4 regions of the Mesorhizobium sp. M7A.F.Ce.TU.012.03.2.1 genome follow, and region 3 is predicted to be linked to each of the others. Evidence: riboswitches for the same ligand, from Rfam matches in the RefSeq annotation. Region 3 holds a riboswitch; each other region holds the start of a gene.

Evidence for each region. Region 3 has a riboswitch for cobalamin ahead of EJ079_RS28470 (ABC transporter ATP-binding protein). Riboswitches for the same ligand answer to the same signal wherever they lie in the genome.
Region 1: it holds a riboswitch for cobalamin, as region 3 does, so the genes downstream of both, bluB (5,6-dimethylbenzimidazole synthase) here and EJ079_RS28470 (ABC transporter ATP-binding protein) in region 3, are expected to answer to the same signal.
Region 2: it holds a riboswitch for cobalamin, as region 3 does, so the genes downstream of both, EJ079_RS21525 (DUF1636 family protein) here and EJ079_RS28470 (ABC transporter ATP-binding protein) in region 3, are expected to answer to the same signal.
Region 4: it holds a riboswitch for cobalamin, as region 3 does, so the genes downstream of both, EJ079_RS33590 (CbtA family protein) here and EJ079_RS28470 (ABC transporter ATP-binding protein) in region 3, are expected to answer to the same signal.

The regions. Positions count from the first base shown of each region.
Region 1 is NZ_CP034779.1:6,225,983-6,229,589, reverse strand. Features, by position in the region: gene EJ079_RS30905 (hypothetical protein) at 146-1,129, shown strand; partial or broken gene bluB (5,6-dimethylbenzimidazole synthase) at 1,252-1,881, opposite strand; cobalamin riboswitch at 1,929-2,110, opposite strand; gene EJ079_RS30895 (histone deacetylase family protein) at 2,232-3,158, shown strand; gene EJ079_RS30890 (exodeoxyribonuclease VII small subunit) at 3,162-3,413, shown strand; gene EJ079_RS30885 (DUF2277 domain-containing protein) at 3,525-3,607, shown strand, end outside.
Region 2 is NZ_CP034779.1:4,406,982-4,410,588, reverse strand. Features, by position in the region: gene EJ079_RS21530 (winged helix-turn-helix domain-containing protein) at 1-1,132, shown strand, start outside; cobalamin riboswitch at 1,162-1,366, shown strand; gene EJ079_RS21525 (DUF1636 family protein) at 1,405-1,833, shown strand; gene cobW (cobalamin biosynthesis protein CobW) at 1,836-2,888, shown strand; gene EJ079_RS21515 (cobaltochelatase subunit CobN) at 2,907-3,607, shown strand, end outside.
Region 3 is NZ_CP034779.1:5,728,743-5,732,349, forward strand. Features, by position in the region: partial or broken gene EJ079_RS28455 (phosphatidate cytidylyltransferase) at 1-34, shown strand, start outside; partial or broken gene EJ079_RS28460 (iron ABC transporter permease) at 60-419, opposite strand; partial or broken gene EJ079_RS28465 (ABC transporter substrate-binding protein) at 419-1,090, opposite strand; gene EJ079_RS28470 (ABC transporter ATP-binding protein) at 1,140-1,928, opposite strand; cobalamin riboswitch at 2,090-2,297, opposite strand; gene EJ079_RS28475 (AraC family transcriptional regulator) at 2,553-3,386, shown strand; gene EJ079_RS28480 (alanine racemase) at 3,391-3,607, opposite strand, start outside.
Region 4 is NZ_CP034779.1:4,474,045-4,477,651, forward strand. Features, by position in the region: gene EJ079_RS21920 (MFS transporter) at 1-1,048, shown strand, start outside; cobalamin riboswitch at 1,114-1,311, shown strand; gene EJ079_RS33590 (CbtA family protein) at 1,347-2,252, shown strand; partial or broken gene EJ079_RS21930 (bifunctional adenosylcobinamide kinase/adenosylcobinamide-phosphate guanylyltransferase) at 2,306-2,602, shown strand; gene cobO (cob(I)yrinic acid a,c-diamide adenosyltransferase) at 2,604-3,218, shown strand; gene cbiB (adenosylcobinamide-phosphate synthase CbiB) at 3,259-3,607, opposite strand, start outside.

The DNA of each region.
Region 1 (3,607 bases), 500 kb from region 3:
GCTCCGTCAGCCTACGCGCCGGCGAAGGCTCCGAAGAAACCCGTTAGCCCGAATTCGTTGCCCTTTGGCGTCAGGGCCGTCAATTGACAATCGCCGGGTTGAGTCCATCCTCTTCCACCATCTCTGAGGCGGAGATTCGGGGCACATGTGGGATTTTGAGATCGGCCGGTCGGTGTCCATCATGATGCGGACCTGGCCGTTCATCGTCTTTCGCATGATCGTCTATTTCGGCATCACGCTGGCCTACATTATGGCGACGGGCACCGGCGCCTCGGTCGGCTATGGCGTCGGCCATATCTCCACTGATCCCGACGGGCCCATGTCCTTTGCCCTGTGGGGCGGCGTGGTCGGGTTTGGCCTCGTCTCGATCGCTGTGTATTGGATCCGCGAATACATCCTCTATGTCGTCAAGGCCGGCCACATCGCCGTCATGGTTCATCTGATCGACGGCCGCGACATTCCCGGCGGTCAGGACCAGATCGCCTATGCCAGGGATATCGTGACCCAGCGTTTCGCCGAGGCCAACATCCTTTTCGTCGTCGACCAACTCGTCAAGGGCGCCATCCGCGCCATCACCGGCCTGCTCGGCGGCATCGCCGCCTTCCTGCCGATACCGGGCCTGAGCGGCCTGGTCTCCTTCATCAACACGGTGATCCGCCTGTCGCTGACCTATGTCGACGAGATCATCCTCGGCTACAACATCCGCATCAATTCAGCCTCGCCCTTCGAGACGGCGCGCCAGGGCGTCGTGCTCTATGCCCAGAACGGCAAGGTCATGGTCAAGAACGCCGTCTGGCTGGCGGTCATCATGTGGGGCGTGTCGTTCATCATCTTTCTGATGATGCTGGCGCCTGCCGGCGCGATTCTGTTCCTGATGCCTGGCCAGCTCGCCGGCTGGGCTTTTGTGCTCGCCATCGTCTTCGCCTGGGCATTCAAGGCGGCGTTCATTGAACCCTTCGCCATCGCCTGCCTGATGCAGGTCTATTTCAAGACCATCGCGGGCCAGGTGCCGGATCCGGCCTGGGACGCCCGGCTGGCCGAGGCGTCGTCGAAGTTCAGGGAGCTCAAGGACAAGGCGCTCGCCTCCTTCGGCGGTTCGCGCTGGGCTACGGCCGGCGCCACACCCTGATCGGCCGGGCGGGTGATGTCTGGTGAGGCAGAAACGGTGTTGAGGCGCGCCACGGTGGATTTGAGCTGTGTCTCGCCTTGCCCGGAAAAGGTCTCGCTCATGATCAGCTCCGGCAGCGGCAGCCGCCGTCCCCAGCCATGCGTTTCAAGGTCCGGTTTGGGAGCGAACTCGGAAACACGGCCCACGCAGAGATAGGCGATCGGCGTTACGTGGTCCGGAATGGCCAACAGCCGCTTTAGCGCCTGCGCTTCGATGATACTGACCCAGCCTACACCGACGCCCTCGGCACGCGCGGCCAGCCAGAAATTCTGCACCGCGCAGACGGTGCTGTAGAGATCCATCTCCGGATTGTGCCAGCGTCCCAGCGGCGAACCCTTCGAGCGCTGCCGGTCGCAGGTGATGCAGATGTTGAGCGCGCTTTCGCAGATGCCTTCCAGCTTGAGCTTGCGGTAGAGTTCCTGCCGCTCTTCGTCGATCGCCGGCAGTTCCTGCTCGCGCGCGGCCAGGAACAGGTCGCGCACCTCCGCCCGTCGCTCGATGTCACGAATGACAATGAAATTCCATGGCTGCATGAAGCCGACCGATGGCGCGTGATGGGCAGCAAGCAGCAGCCGCGCCAGCACGTCGTCATCGATCGCGGTGGGCAGGAAATGGCTGCGCACGTCGCGCCGTGTGAACATGGCGCGATAGACCGCATCGCGCGCACTCTGGTCAAATCCGTCGCCAACAGCAGCGGTCAGGTGTTCCGGCATCGCTTGTCCCCTTGCGATTGCAATTGATATCATCCGCCTGACCATGCGGATGACGATGCCTGCCAGGCCGGTCTTCTGGCTCGGGATCAACCCGCGTCCGGTGCCTTCCCGTCATCGACAGTGGCATTTTACCGGCGCGGTCCCCCTCACAGCGTTGGGCACGCCACGGAATTCAACCGTGTTCCCGATTCTCCCGCTTGCGGCGGGCACCAGGCAGTACCAAAAACCTTACGCCGAAGTGCTGAGGACGCCAATGCTTGCAGCGACGCGAATGGACGCAGTCGCGATTTTCCCCAGTCATCGGCCGCCCGTGCATGGCCTTTGTCGATCCGGGTCACTAGATTAGGACGATGACCACCCGTCTCTACACCCATCCGATCTTCCTCGAGCATCTCACGCCGCCCGGACATCCCGAGCGGCCCGACCGCTTGCGTGCCATCGAGCGCGTGCTCGATGAGGAAGCCTTTGCCGGGCTCGATCGTATCCAGGCGCCGGAAGGCGACGAGGCCACCATCCTCTACGCGCATCCCGCCGATTTCGTCGCCCGCGTGCGCGCCGCCATTCCCGACGAGGGGATTGCCCGCATCGATGCCGACACCACTGCCAGTCCGAAGAGCTGGCAAGCGGCGATCACCGCGATCGGCGCCGCCAACGCCGCCGTCGATGACGTCTTTTCGGGCCGCGCCGACAACGTCTTCGTCGCCGCCCGGCCGCCCGGCCATCATGCCGAAAAGACCACGGCCATGGGCTTCTGCCTGTTCAACACGGCGGCGATCGCGGCGCGTTATGCGCAGAAGAAACACGGTGTCGAACGCGTTGCCATCGTCGACTGGGACGTGCATCACGGCAATGGCACGCAGGACATTTTCTGGGACGATCCGTCGGTGCTCTATTGCTCGACACACCAGATGCCGCTTTATCCCGGCACCGGAGCGAAGAACGAAACGGGCGCCGGCAACATCGTCAACGCGCCGCTGGCGCCGCAGACTGGCAGCGAGGTGTTTCGCGATGCCTTCCTGTCGCGCGTCCTGCCCGCGCTCGACAATTTCGCGCCCGACCTGATTATCATTTCGGCGGGGTTCGACGCGCACCACCGCGATCCGCTGGCCGAGATCAATCTGACCGAGGATGATTTCGATTGGGCGACCGGCCAACTGATGCAGCGCGCGGCACGCCACAGCGGCAACCGGCTCGTCAGCCTGCTCGAGGGCGGCTACGATCTGCAGGGATTGGCATTTTCGGTCGCCGCCCATGTCGGGCGACTGATGAAAGGATGAATGATGGCCGATGAGACCAACGAAGACGTCAAGGCGATGAGCTTCGAGCAGGCACTCGATGCGCTGGAGAAGATCGTCGATGATCTGGAGCGTGGCGACGTGCCGCTCGACCAGTCGATCAAGATCTATGAACGTGGCGAGGCGCTGAAGGCGCATTGCGACCGGCTGCTGAAGGCCGCCGAGGACAAGGTCGAGAAGATCAGGCTGTCGCGCGACGGCAAGCCGGTCGGAACGGAGCCGCTCGACGCGGATTGAGGCCCGGTCCGAACGATGGCCTCGCCTCACCGGTTTTTGGACATGATCATGATCGAGGATATAACTCGTCCCAATTGAAAGAGCTCAAGGACAAGAGGAGATACGGAAGCGATGTGCAGAAACATCAAGACCCTGTTCAATTTTGATCCGCCGGCAACCCCTGACGAGGTGCGCGACGCGGCTCTTCAGTTCGT
Region 2 (3,607 bases), 1.3 Mb from region 3:
CCGCCCGACCGGCACGCCCGACCGCCGGCATTTTGCCCGCACCCTCTCCCGCACCGGCCTGCTGCAGATCGATTCCGTTAGCGCGGTGGTGCGCGCTCATTATATGCCACTCTATTCGCGCCTTGGCCCCTACCCGTTCTCGCTGCTCGACAATGCCGCGGTGACACGCAAGCGCACGGTTTTCGAATACTGGGCGCATGAGGCTTCCTTCCTGCCGGTGGAGACGTACCCGCTGATGCGCTGGCGCATGCAGCGCGCCGAGCGCGGCGAGGAAATGTATCTGGGGCTCGCCAAATGGGGCCGCGAACATGCCGCCTATATCGAGGAGATCTACCGCCAGGTCGCCGAGCGCGGCCCGATCGCCGCTTCCGCGCTCGAAGGCCAGAAAGGCTCGGGCGGCTGGTGGGGCTGGAGCCACGCCAAGCATGCCTTCGAATGGCTGTTCTGGGCCGGACGCATCACCACGGCGCACCGTCGCGGTTTCGAGCGCTTCTATGATCTGCCCGAGCGCGTGCTGCCGCAGGCGGTCCTCGATCTGCCGGTGCCGACGCCTGAGGACGCGCACCGCGAATTGCTGCGCATTTCCGCCCGCGCCCACGGCGTGGCGACTTCAGGCGATTTGCGCGATTATTTTCGGCTTTCGCCGGCGGACATGAAGGGCCGGCTGGAGGAGCTCGTCGAAACAGGCGAATTGCTGCCGGTGCGTGTCGAAGGCTGGGACAAGCCGGCCTATCTTCACCGGGACGCCCGCCTGCCGCGCAAAGTCGAGGCCCGCGCCCTGCTGGCGCCCTTCGATCCGGTCGTCTTCGAACGATCGCGCACCGAGCGGCTGTTCGATTTCCATTACCGCATCGAGATCTACACGCCTGCCGACAAGCGGCAATACGGCTATTATGTCCTGCCGTTCCTGCTCGGCGACAGGATCGTGGCACGCGTCGACCTCAAGGCCGACCGTCCGGCCAGCATACTGCGGGTCCATGCGGCCTATGCCGAGCCGGGTGCGCCGCCTGAAACCGCTGCAGAACTGTTCGAGGAATTGAAGCAGATGCAGGGCTGGCTTGGTCTTGAGCGCATGGAAGTGACCCCGGCCGGCGATTTGGGTCCGGCGCTGGCCGACATCGCCATGTCGTAAGCTCGCGTTGACACCGCCGCCCGCAAAAGCCTAAATCCGGGTCAGATGGTCTCTTGCCCGCAACGGCAAGAGCTAAGAGGGAATGCGGTGCGGGGCAAAATCCCAAATCCGCGGCTGTCCCCGCAACTGTAAGCGAAGAGCCAAGGCCGAAAGCCACTGGGAGTTCCCGGGAAGGCGGCTACCCAAGGCGATGACCCGCGAGCCAGGAGACCTGCCGTCTGCGACTTTAGAATCCGATCGCCCGGCGGGTTTCCGGGCAAGGAGCCCGATCTTTGGACCACGACAGCAGTTTTTCGGCTGGCACAGCGGATATTTCGTCCGGCCATGATGATGCCTTGGCCGGCGTCACCATCATCGTCTGCGCCTCCTGTCGCGATGAGACCGGCTCCGACGCTCATCCCCGCGCCGGCGAATTGCTGGCGGAGGATACGCGCCGCGCCGCATCCGGCGACGACATCCGCATCCGCAGCGTCGAATGCCTTGGCAATTGCAAGCGGCGCCTCAGCGCCGCCATCCTGCGCGACGGCTGCTGGAGCTATGTCTTTGGCGACCTGACCGAGACCAGCGGCGCCGACCTCGTCACGGGCGCCAAGCTTTTCGCCACCTCGACCGACGGTCTCATTCCCTGGCGTGGCCGCCCCGATAGCCTGAAGCGCGGCCTCGTTGCCCGCATCCCTCCCCTCGACCTGCTGAAGGACTGACCATGACTGCCCCAGATTCGTCTGCGAACCTCTCCCGCGTTCCCTGCACCGTCGTCACCGGCTTCCTCGGCGCCGGCAAGACGACGCTGGTCCGCCATCTCCTGGAAAACGCCGGCGGCAAGCGCATAGCCATCATCGTCAACGAATTCGGCGACATCGGCATCGACGGCGAGATCCTGAAGGGCTGCGGCATCGACACCTGCCCGGAGGAAAACATCGTCGAACTGGCCAATGGCTGCATCTGCTGCACCGTCGCCGATGATTTCGTCCCGGCGCTTGACAAGATCCTGTCGCTGACGCCGAGGGTCGACCACATCCTGATCGAGACTTCGGGCCTGGCGCTGCCCAAGCCGCTGGTCCAGGCCTTTCAGTGGCCGAGCGTGAAAAGCCGGGTGACTGTCGACGGCGTCATCGCCGTGGTCGACGGGCCGGCCTTGGCCGAAGGCCGCGTCGCCAACGACATGGATGCTCTGCAGGCGCAGCGCGCCGGGGACGAGACGCTCGACCACGACGACCCGGTGGAAGAACTGTTCGAGGATCAGATCGCCTGCGCCGACCTGATCATCCTGTCGAAAAGCGACCTGATGGACGCAGCCGGCACCGCCCGCGCCAACGCCATCATCAACGAACACTCCGCCCGCGCCGTGAAGATCGTGCCGACGTCGCATGGCAAGGTCGATCCCTCGGTGCTGCTCGGGCTCGGTCTGGCCGTCGAGGACGACATCGAGAACCGCAAGTCCCATCATGACGGCGCGTTCGACCACGAGCATGACGACTTCGACACCTTCATCGTCGACATTGCCTCGATCGCCAATCCGGACGAGCTGGCAAAGCGCGTCGCCACCGTCGCAGAAGAAGAGAACGTGCTGCGCGTAAAAGGCTTCGTCGAAGTCGGCGGCAAGCCGATGCGGCTCTTGCTGCAGGCCGTCGGGCCGCGCGTCAATCATTACTATGACCGCGCCTGGACCGCGCAGGACGACCGCCGCTCGCGTCTCGTCGTCATCGGCCTGAAGGGGCTGAACCGCCCGGCGATCGAGCGTATACTCGCCGGCTGATTTCGGACACGGGTCGCGATGCACATCCTCACCACGACATCCGCCTCGCTCGACGACCTCGCCGAGCCGGTCGATCTGCGGCAGACGCCGGCGGATATCGTGGCCCTGTCCTTCACCGACAGCGATCTCGCCGGACTGGCAGCCGCCTGGAAGGCCGATGCCGGCCGCCGGCCCTCGATGCGGCTGGCCGCCCTGCGTGACCTGCGCCATCCCATGTCCGTCGACCTCTGGGTCGACAGCGTCGCCCGCCACGCCAAGATCATCCTGGTGCGCATCCTCGGCGGCTACGACTGGTGGCGCTACGGCTGCGACCAGCTCGCCTCGACTGCCCGCGAACGCGGCATAAAGCTGGCACTGCTGCCCGGCGAATGCCGCGACGAGGATCTGCGCCTGATCGAAGCCTCGACGTTGCCGCGCGAAGAGTTGGACGGCCTGCTCGACTATTTCCGCGAGGGCGGCCCGGCGAATATGAGCGCGCTGGTGCGGAGATTGGCGCGGCTGGCGGGGTCGGATGCGCCTTTCGTCGAACCGGTCGCCGTGCCCAAAGCTGGCTACTACGAACCCGGCCGCGGCGTCGTCCCCCTCCCCCTCGAGGGGAGGGTCCGGCCGCAGGCCGGGGGTGGGGTCCTCTCCGAGGCGCGCCGACTCAAAGAAACGCCGCGTCCGGTCGTACCGACCCCACCCGGCCCTGCGGGCCACCCTCCCCTCGAGGGGGAGGG
Region 3 (3,607 bases):
CTTTCACCTCGTGCGCTATTTCTGGACGGTGTGATCCGGCGCCCAGTTGCCCACCGCACTCACAGCCGGTTGCGGATGAGCATGGTGACGACGAAGAACGCGCCGACCGAGCTGGTGATGATGCCGATCGGCAGTTCCTGCGGCGGCAGCAGCGTTCGGGCCAGAAGATCGCTGGCCAGCAACAGCACCGCGCCGAAGACGGCACAGCTGGCAACCAGGCGCAGATGCAAGGGACCCGCCAGCGGCCGTGACAGATGCGGGATCATCAGTCCGACGAAGCCGATAACGCCGGCGACCGAGACCAGGATCGCCGTCGAGAAGGCAGCGACGAGAAAGGTCATCCTGCGCATGCGCGCCACCGGCACGCCAAGACTTTCGGCGGCATTTTCGCCGGCCAGGAAAGCATCGAGCCGGCGGTGTCGCCGCCGGCGGCTGATATCATGGCGCTGGGGATGGCGAACTTGCCTGCGGTGAACGGTTTGTCCTCGCCGGAATCATAGAGAAACACTCGCGTTGCCTTGCCGTTGCCGACCTTGGCGGTGATGTCGGCGAGCCGCGTCTTCCAGCCGGCAACAAGCTTCTCCGCCTCGGCCTCCTTGCCGAAGATCTTGCCCAGCTTTTCGACGTCGCCATAGAGCAGGTCCATCGAGGCGGCTGGACGGCTCTTGTCGAGATGGACGCAGCTTTCCGTCAGCACCAGCGTCTTGATGCCGTGCGGGGCAAGCGTATCGGGTGTCACCTCGCCGCCCGGCTTCATGCCATAATACCAGCCGGCGAAGAAGAAATCCGGCTCGACCGCGACGAGGTTTTCGAGCGTCGGATATTTCGGCGCCAGTTCCGGGATCGAACCCTGCTCGGCCTTGAATTCGGGACCCACCTTGTACCATCCGGTGATGCCGGTCAGGCCGACGATCGACGGCTGCAGTTTCAGCGCGAAAGCCATCTCGGCCATGTTGAGATCCTGGATGACGGCGCGCTTCGGCGGCGCATCGAAGGTCAGCGGCTTGCCGCAGCTGTCGACCGTGACCGGGAAGGCCAGGGCTGTCGAGGCCAGCAGCGAGAAGACAAGCGAAAAGGCCAGGCGTTTCACGGGTTTGCTCCTTGTGGATGGGATTGGGTCGACTACGAAATGGCTTCAATCACGTCGGCGGCGCGGCACGGTTCGGCACATCGAACACCGTCAGTTCGCGGTCTTCGGTCGGATGGCGCAGACGCAGCACATCGATGCCGAAAATCTCGCGGATCAGCTTTTGGGTCAGCGCTTCGCGCGGTGCGGCGAGCGCTTGCAGACGGGCATGGTTCATCACCGCCACCCTGGTGGCGAACGGTGCCACCAGCGCCAGATCGTGCAGCACCGCGATCACCGTCATCTCGAAGCCTGCCACGAGGTCGAGCAGTTCGCCGCGGGCACGCGGGTCGAGATGGTTGGTCGGCTCGTCGAGGAACAGGATTTTTGGCTGCTGGGCGATAGCGCGCGCAAGTTGGGCGCGCTGGCGCTCGCCGCCCGACAGCGAGCCGATGGTGCGGCCAAATAGCGGCAGCAGGCCGGTCCGGCGCAGTGCATCGACGACGATCTCGCGCTCCTCGCTCCTGCGCCGCAGCCCGGCGTGCGGAACCCGGCCAAGCTCGACATAGTCGATCACCGCCAGCCGCGGATCGGGCTGGTCGGTCTGGCCGACCACGGCAATGTGCAGCGCCCGTTCGGCGGCTGAAATCCTGTCCAGGCGGCGCCCGCCGAGCTTCACCTCGCCGGAGCTCGGACGCAGCATGCCCGACAGCATGCGCAGCAGCGTCGTCTTGCCGGCGCCGTTGGGACCGATGATGGCAAGGCGATCGCCGGCGGCCACCGAGAAGCTGACCGCCTGAACCAGATCCCGCCCGTTCGCCGTGACGCAGAGGTCACGGGCTTCGAGAAGCGCTACGGTCATCGGCTGCTGCCCGCCGGCTTGCCGGGACGGCAAAGCGTATATACGACGATGCGATGGATGGAGCCGTCCAACTTTCCGTCACTTTCAAAAACTGGCGACGGAAGGAAGCTGGCGAACCGGCCGACAAGACCGGGCCTCGCGTTTCCTCCCGGCACACCCCGTCCGGTCAACTCAGTGATGGCAGGTCTCCTGGCTCACGGGTCGTTGCGCCATCAAGCCTTCCCAGCCTTGCCGGCCAGTGGCATTCACGGATTTTGCTCGCCGCTTACAGTTGCGGGGGCAGCCACGGTCTCGACCTGAGCAGGCCTCACCGTGTTCCCTTTTCACCCCTCGCCTTTCGACTCGGGGACCATCACCGCTTCAGCGTAGGTTTCCCCCAATCGCTCCGCAATGGATTTCTCGGACGGAGTGGTGGGCCAGCTAAGGGAAACAGGCATCGCATGCTCTCTTTATGTAATAATATAACATACCTAAGAGATGACGCCGGTCGCTGTCAAGCGAAAGCTCATGGGGCGGTTGGCCGGATGGCGACCGGCATCGGCGCAGATTGCACGGGATGCGCAATTTCGATCAAACTGGCCGTGCCAGGAAACGGCAGGATGATCTGGCCAATGCGAGGAGAAAATGGACCCGACCGAGAAAGCGCTGTGGTTCGTCGAAAGCCATCTGCCGGAGGCGATCTCGCTTGATGATGTCGCGCAAAGCAGCGGCGTGTCGCGTTTTCATGTGACGCGCGCCTTCGGCGCCGCCACCGGCCGGTCGGTGATGGGCTACATGCGCTCACGCCGGCTGACCGAGGCGGCGCGCAAGCTGGCGGGCGGGGCGCCCGACATCCTCGCCGTCGCGCTCGACGCCGGCTACAACTCGCATGAGGCGTTCACCCGTGCCTTCCGCGATCAGTTCGGCACCACGCCGGAACTGGTGCGCGCGCAGGGCACACTCGACAAGCTCGACCTCGTGGAGCCGATCCTGATGGACCAGTCCCTCCTCACCAATCTCGAACCGCCGCGTTTCGAGACCAGCCGGCCGTTCCTGATCGCCGGCCTCGGCGAACGCTACAGCTGCGAAACCAGCGCCGCCATCCCGATGCAGTGGCAGCGCTTCGGCCCCTATATCGGCAACATTCCGGGCGAGACCGGCGACGTCGCCTATGGCGTCTGCGTCAACGGCGACGATGCCGGCAATTTCGACTACATCGCCGGCGTCGAAGTGTCTGACTTCTCCGACCTGCCCAGGGACTTCTACCGGGTGCGGGTGCCGGCGCAGAAATATGCGGTCTTTGCCCACCGCGAACACATCTCGACCATCCGCCGTACGGTCAATACGATCTGGAACAAATGGCTGCCGGCCTCCGGGCATGAGATCGCGGACGCGCCGGAATTCGAACGCTACGGCCCTGAATTCGACCCGCGCAGCGGCAAGGGCGGGCTGGAGATATGGATACCGGTGAAGGCGTAGTCGGTCAGGCCATCGGCAGCGCCGGCCAGCGATCGGCGATCCGGCCGCCGGAAAACACCGCGATCGACCCGAACTGCTGCAGCACGGCTTCGCTCTGCGTCGGCCTTAGAAACGCGTAGTCGCCGGGCTTTGCGGTCGCGTCGGCGGGCAAGCCCATGAATTGCTGGTTGGAGGACAGGCCGAGCAGCCCGTTCGCCTTCATGCCTTCTGGGAAGACCGGC
Region 4 (3,607 bases), 1.3 Mb from region 3:
GCAGATCGTGTCGATGCTCTACACAGTCGTGGCGATGCTCGGCCTGTCGGTGACATTGTTCATGCCGATGCTGATCCGCCGTTTTGCCCGGCGCTGGGTCTACACATCAGGCGCCTGCCTGCTGGCCGTCGGCTCGCTGTTCTTCGTCACCGACACGCTTGCCGGGCAACTGGCCGGCATGCTGTGCCGGGTGATGGGCGCCAGCGCGCTGTCGATCACGCTCAATCTCTACATCATGGACCACATCCGCAAGACCGACTTCATGCAGGCCGAATCGCTGCGCATGGCGTGGTCGATGCTGGCCTGGACCGGTGGGCCGACGCTCGGCATCTTCCTCTACACGCGCTTCGGCATCTATGCCGCGCATGGTGCGGTCGCGGTGTTCGCGTTTGCCCTGCTGGCGCTGTTCTGGACCTACCGCCTCGGCGACAACCAGTCTATCCGTCCGGGCAAGACGCGCCCCGTCAATCCGCTCGCCAATATCGGCCGCTTCGTGGCGCAGCCCAGGCTCAGGCTGGCTTGGCTGATCGCCTTCGGCCGCTCCTGCTTCTGGACGACGTTCTTCGTCTATGGGCCGCTGTTCATGGTCATCACAGGTGAGGGTAAGCTGGCCGGCGGCCTGCTGGTTTCGGCCGGCAATGCGCTGTTGTTCATGGCGATTTTCTGGGGCAAGGCAGGAAAGCGCTTTGGTGGCCGCGGGACTATGACATTCGCCTATTTCGCCATGTCGGCCGCGCTTTTGGCGGCGGGCTTCGTCGGCGAAACCGTGCCGCTGCTTACCGGCACCTTCCTGCTCTGCGGTGCCTTCTTCACCATTGCGCTCGACGCCCTCGGCTCGACCGCCTTCATGCGCTCGGTGCGCTCCTATGAAAGATCTCAGATGGCAGCGGTCTACCGCACCTATCTCGACTTTTCCGAGTTGACGCCGCCGCTGGTCTATTCGGTGGCGCTGGCCTTCTTCGGCCTGGGCTCGGTGTTCGTCACGCTCGGTCTGCTGGCGGCGGTCTGCGGCTTTGTGACGTGGCGCTATCTGCCGAAATCACTTTGACCTTCATGGCGCATTCGCAATGGTCACCGGCGGAATTTGGTTTGCCGGAAGCGAGGATTCTGCCTATAATCATCGGTGTCGCCGGTTCCATTTTGGAGCCAAGAGGGAATGCGGTGAGGGCGAATTTCGCCCAATGCCGTGGCTGCCCCCGCAACTGTGTGCGGTAGTCCTCCCCATAAACCACTGAGGATTTTTTCTTCGGGAAGGTGGGGAAGGACGCTGATCCGTGAGCCAGGAGACCTGCCGGCGACAGGAAACTGACTTCGATGCCCTCGGGTGGAGGGCGAAAGGACAAGACATGACTACCGCTTCCGTCTCCCTCGGCACCTCCGTCTCCTCGCAGTCGCGCTTCATGCAGCTCGCTCTTGCCGCGCTGCTCGGCGTTTTCGTGATGGGCTTTGTCGGCTTCTCGCATATCGATGCGGTCCACAATGCGGCTCACGACTATCGCCATTCGATCGTGGCCGGCGTCGTCCTCGCCTGCCTGCAAGCCTATGCCACCGTGCCGCTGATCCTGAAGGCGGAAGTCTACGAACAGGCGGGCGGCGGGCATCACCATGACCATGCCGCTCCGGCCGCAACGGATAGCAATGCCATGAGCACAACTGCACCGGCGGGAGATGCCATGAACTCTGCTGCCCCGGCGGCGGAAGCCGCTCCGGCAGACGAAGGCTGGGCGCCGGCAGACGGTTTCGAGCGTTTCGCCTTCAGCGTGCTTGCCAACATTGTCACCGGCATCGGCTTCGCCTTGATCCTGGTCGCGGTCTCCGAATTCGCCGGCGGCATCGGTGGCTGGCGCCAGGGCGTGTTCTGGGGCCTGGCCGGCTTCGCCGTGTTCACGCTGGCGCCTGGCCTCGGCCTGCCGCCGGAACTGCCGGCCATGCCGGCCGCCGATCTCACCCAGCGCCAGATCTGGTGGTGGGCAACGGTGGCGGCGACCGCCGCCGGTCTCGGCCTGATCGCGTTCCGCAAGTCGCTGCCGCTGGCGATCCTTGCCGTCCTTTTGATCGTCGCGCCGCATATTGTCGGTGCGCCGCAGCCCGGCAGTTACGAGACGGCGATTCCGGAAGGGCTGCATCACCAGTTCGTGGTGGCGGTGACCGTGACCAATCTGGTGTTCTGGCTGGTGCTCGGCGCGGTCGTCGGTGTGGTGCGTGGCCGCTTCACCGGCACCGCGACCAGCCTGCGCGACAGCTTTGCCTGATCGCAAGACACTGACCTTCCTCATCGGCGGTGCGCGCTCCGGCAAGAGGTACGCTTGCCGCCTTGCCGGAGGATCGGCCGGTGCTTGTCGACTGCCTGACGCTGTGGCTGACCAACCACATGCTGGCTGAACACGATTTCGAGCTGGAATGCCGGCGATTGGCGGAGGTGCTGTCGCGGCCGCGCGGGCCATGGTTCGTGGTATCCAATGAAGTCGGCCAAGGTATCGTGCCGGACAATGCACTGGCGCGCCGGTTTCGCGATGCCGCCGGCCGGCTCAACCAGCAGGTCGCCGCCGTCGCCGACATGGTGCTGCTGATGGTGGCGGGGCTGCCGCTCAAGGTGAAATGACATGACCGACATCGACGATAAGGACGAAGAACGCCACCGCGCCAAGATGGCCAAGCGCAAGGCGGTGCAGGATGCCGAGGTGGCGAGCAAGACGGTCGAGAAGGGATTGCTGATCGTCAACACCGGTCCCGGCAAGGGCAAGACCACGGCTGCCTTCGGCCTGGCGCTGCGGATGCTCGGCTACGGCAAGCGCGTCGGCGTCGTCCAGTTCATCAAGGGCAAGTGGCACACCGGCGAGAAGGACGCCTTCGCCGCCTTCGGCGACCGCGTCGTCTGGCACGCGATGGGCGAGGGGTTCACCTGGGAAACGCAGGACCTGAAGCGCGACATCACCGCCGCCGAAGCCGCCTGGGCCAAGGTGCTCGAACTGATGGCCGATCCGTCGATCAGCCTGCTGGTGCTCGACGAACTGAACATTGCGCTGCGCTACGATTATCTCGACCTGGACAAAGTGGTTGTGGCGTTGAAGGCGCGGCGTGAGGGCCTGCATGTCGTGGTCACCGGCCGCAACGCCAAGCCGGCGCTGATTGAGGCCGCCGACCTCGTCACCGAAATGGGCGTGACCAAGCACCATTTTTCCGCAGGCGTGAAAGCGCAGCAGGGGATCGAGTTCTGAGCGTTTCTTACCCTCCCCACAAGGGGGAGGGTGAAGTAGATCACGCCACGATGACCATGACCGCGACCAACCCAAACAGCGCGATCAGCAGATAGTCGGCGACGCGATAGAGTTTCAGCGCTCGCCTTATGTCGACGCTGTCGGCCTCGCGCCGCCCACCTTCGCCCATGAAGACGTCGTCCACGAGCACGCCGCCGTAGCTGCGCGGCCCGGCGAGCGCCAGGCCGAGCGCACCGGCCATCGCCGCTTCCGGCCAGCCGGCATTGGGTGAGCGGTGTTTTTTCGCGTCGCGCCACACCGCATGCCAGGCATTTTTCGCATCAGCGCCTTTGACGAAGAACGCCGCCAGCACGATCAGCAGCGCCGTCAGCCGCGACGCCGGCAGATTG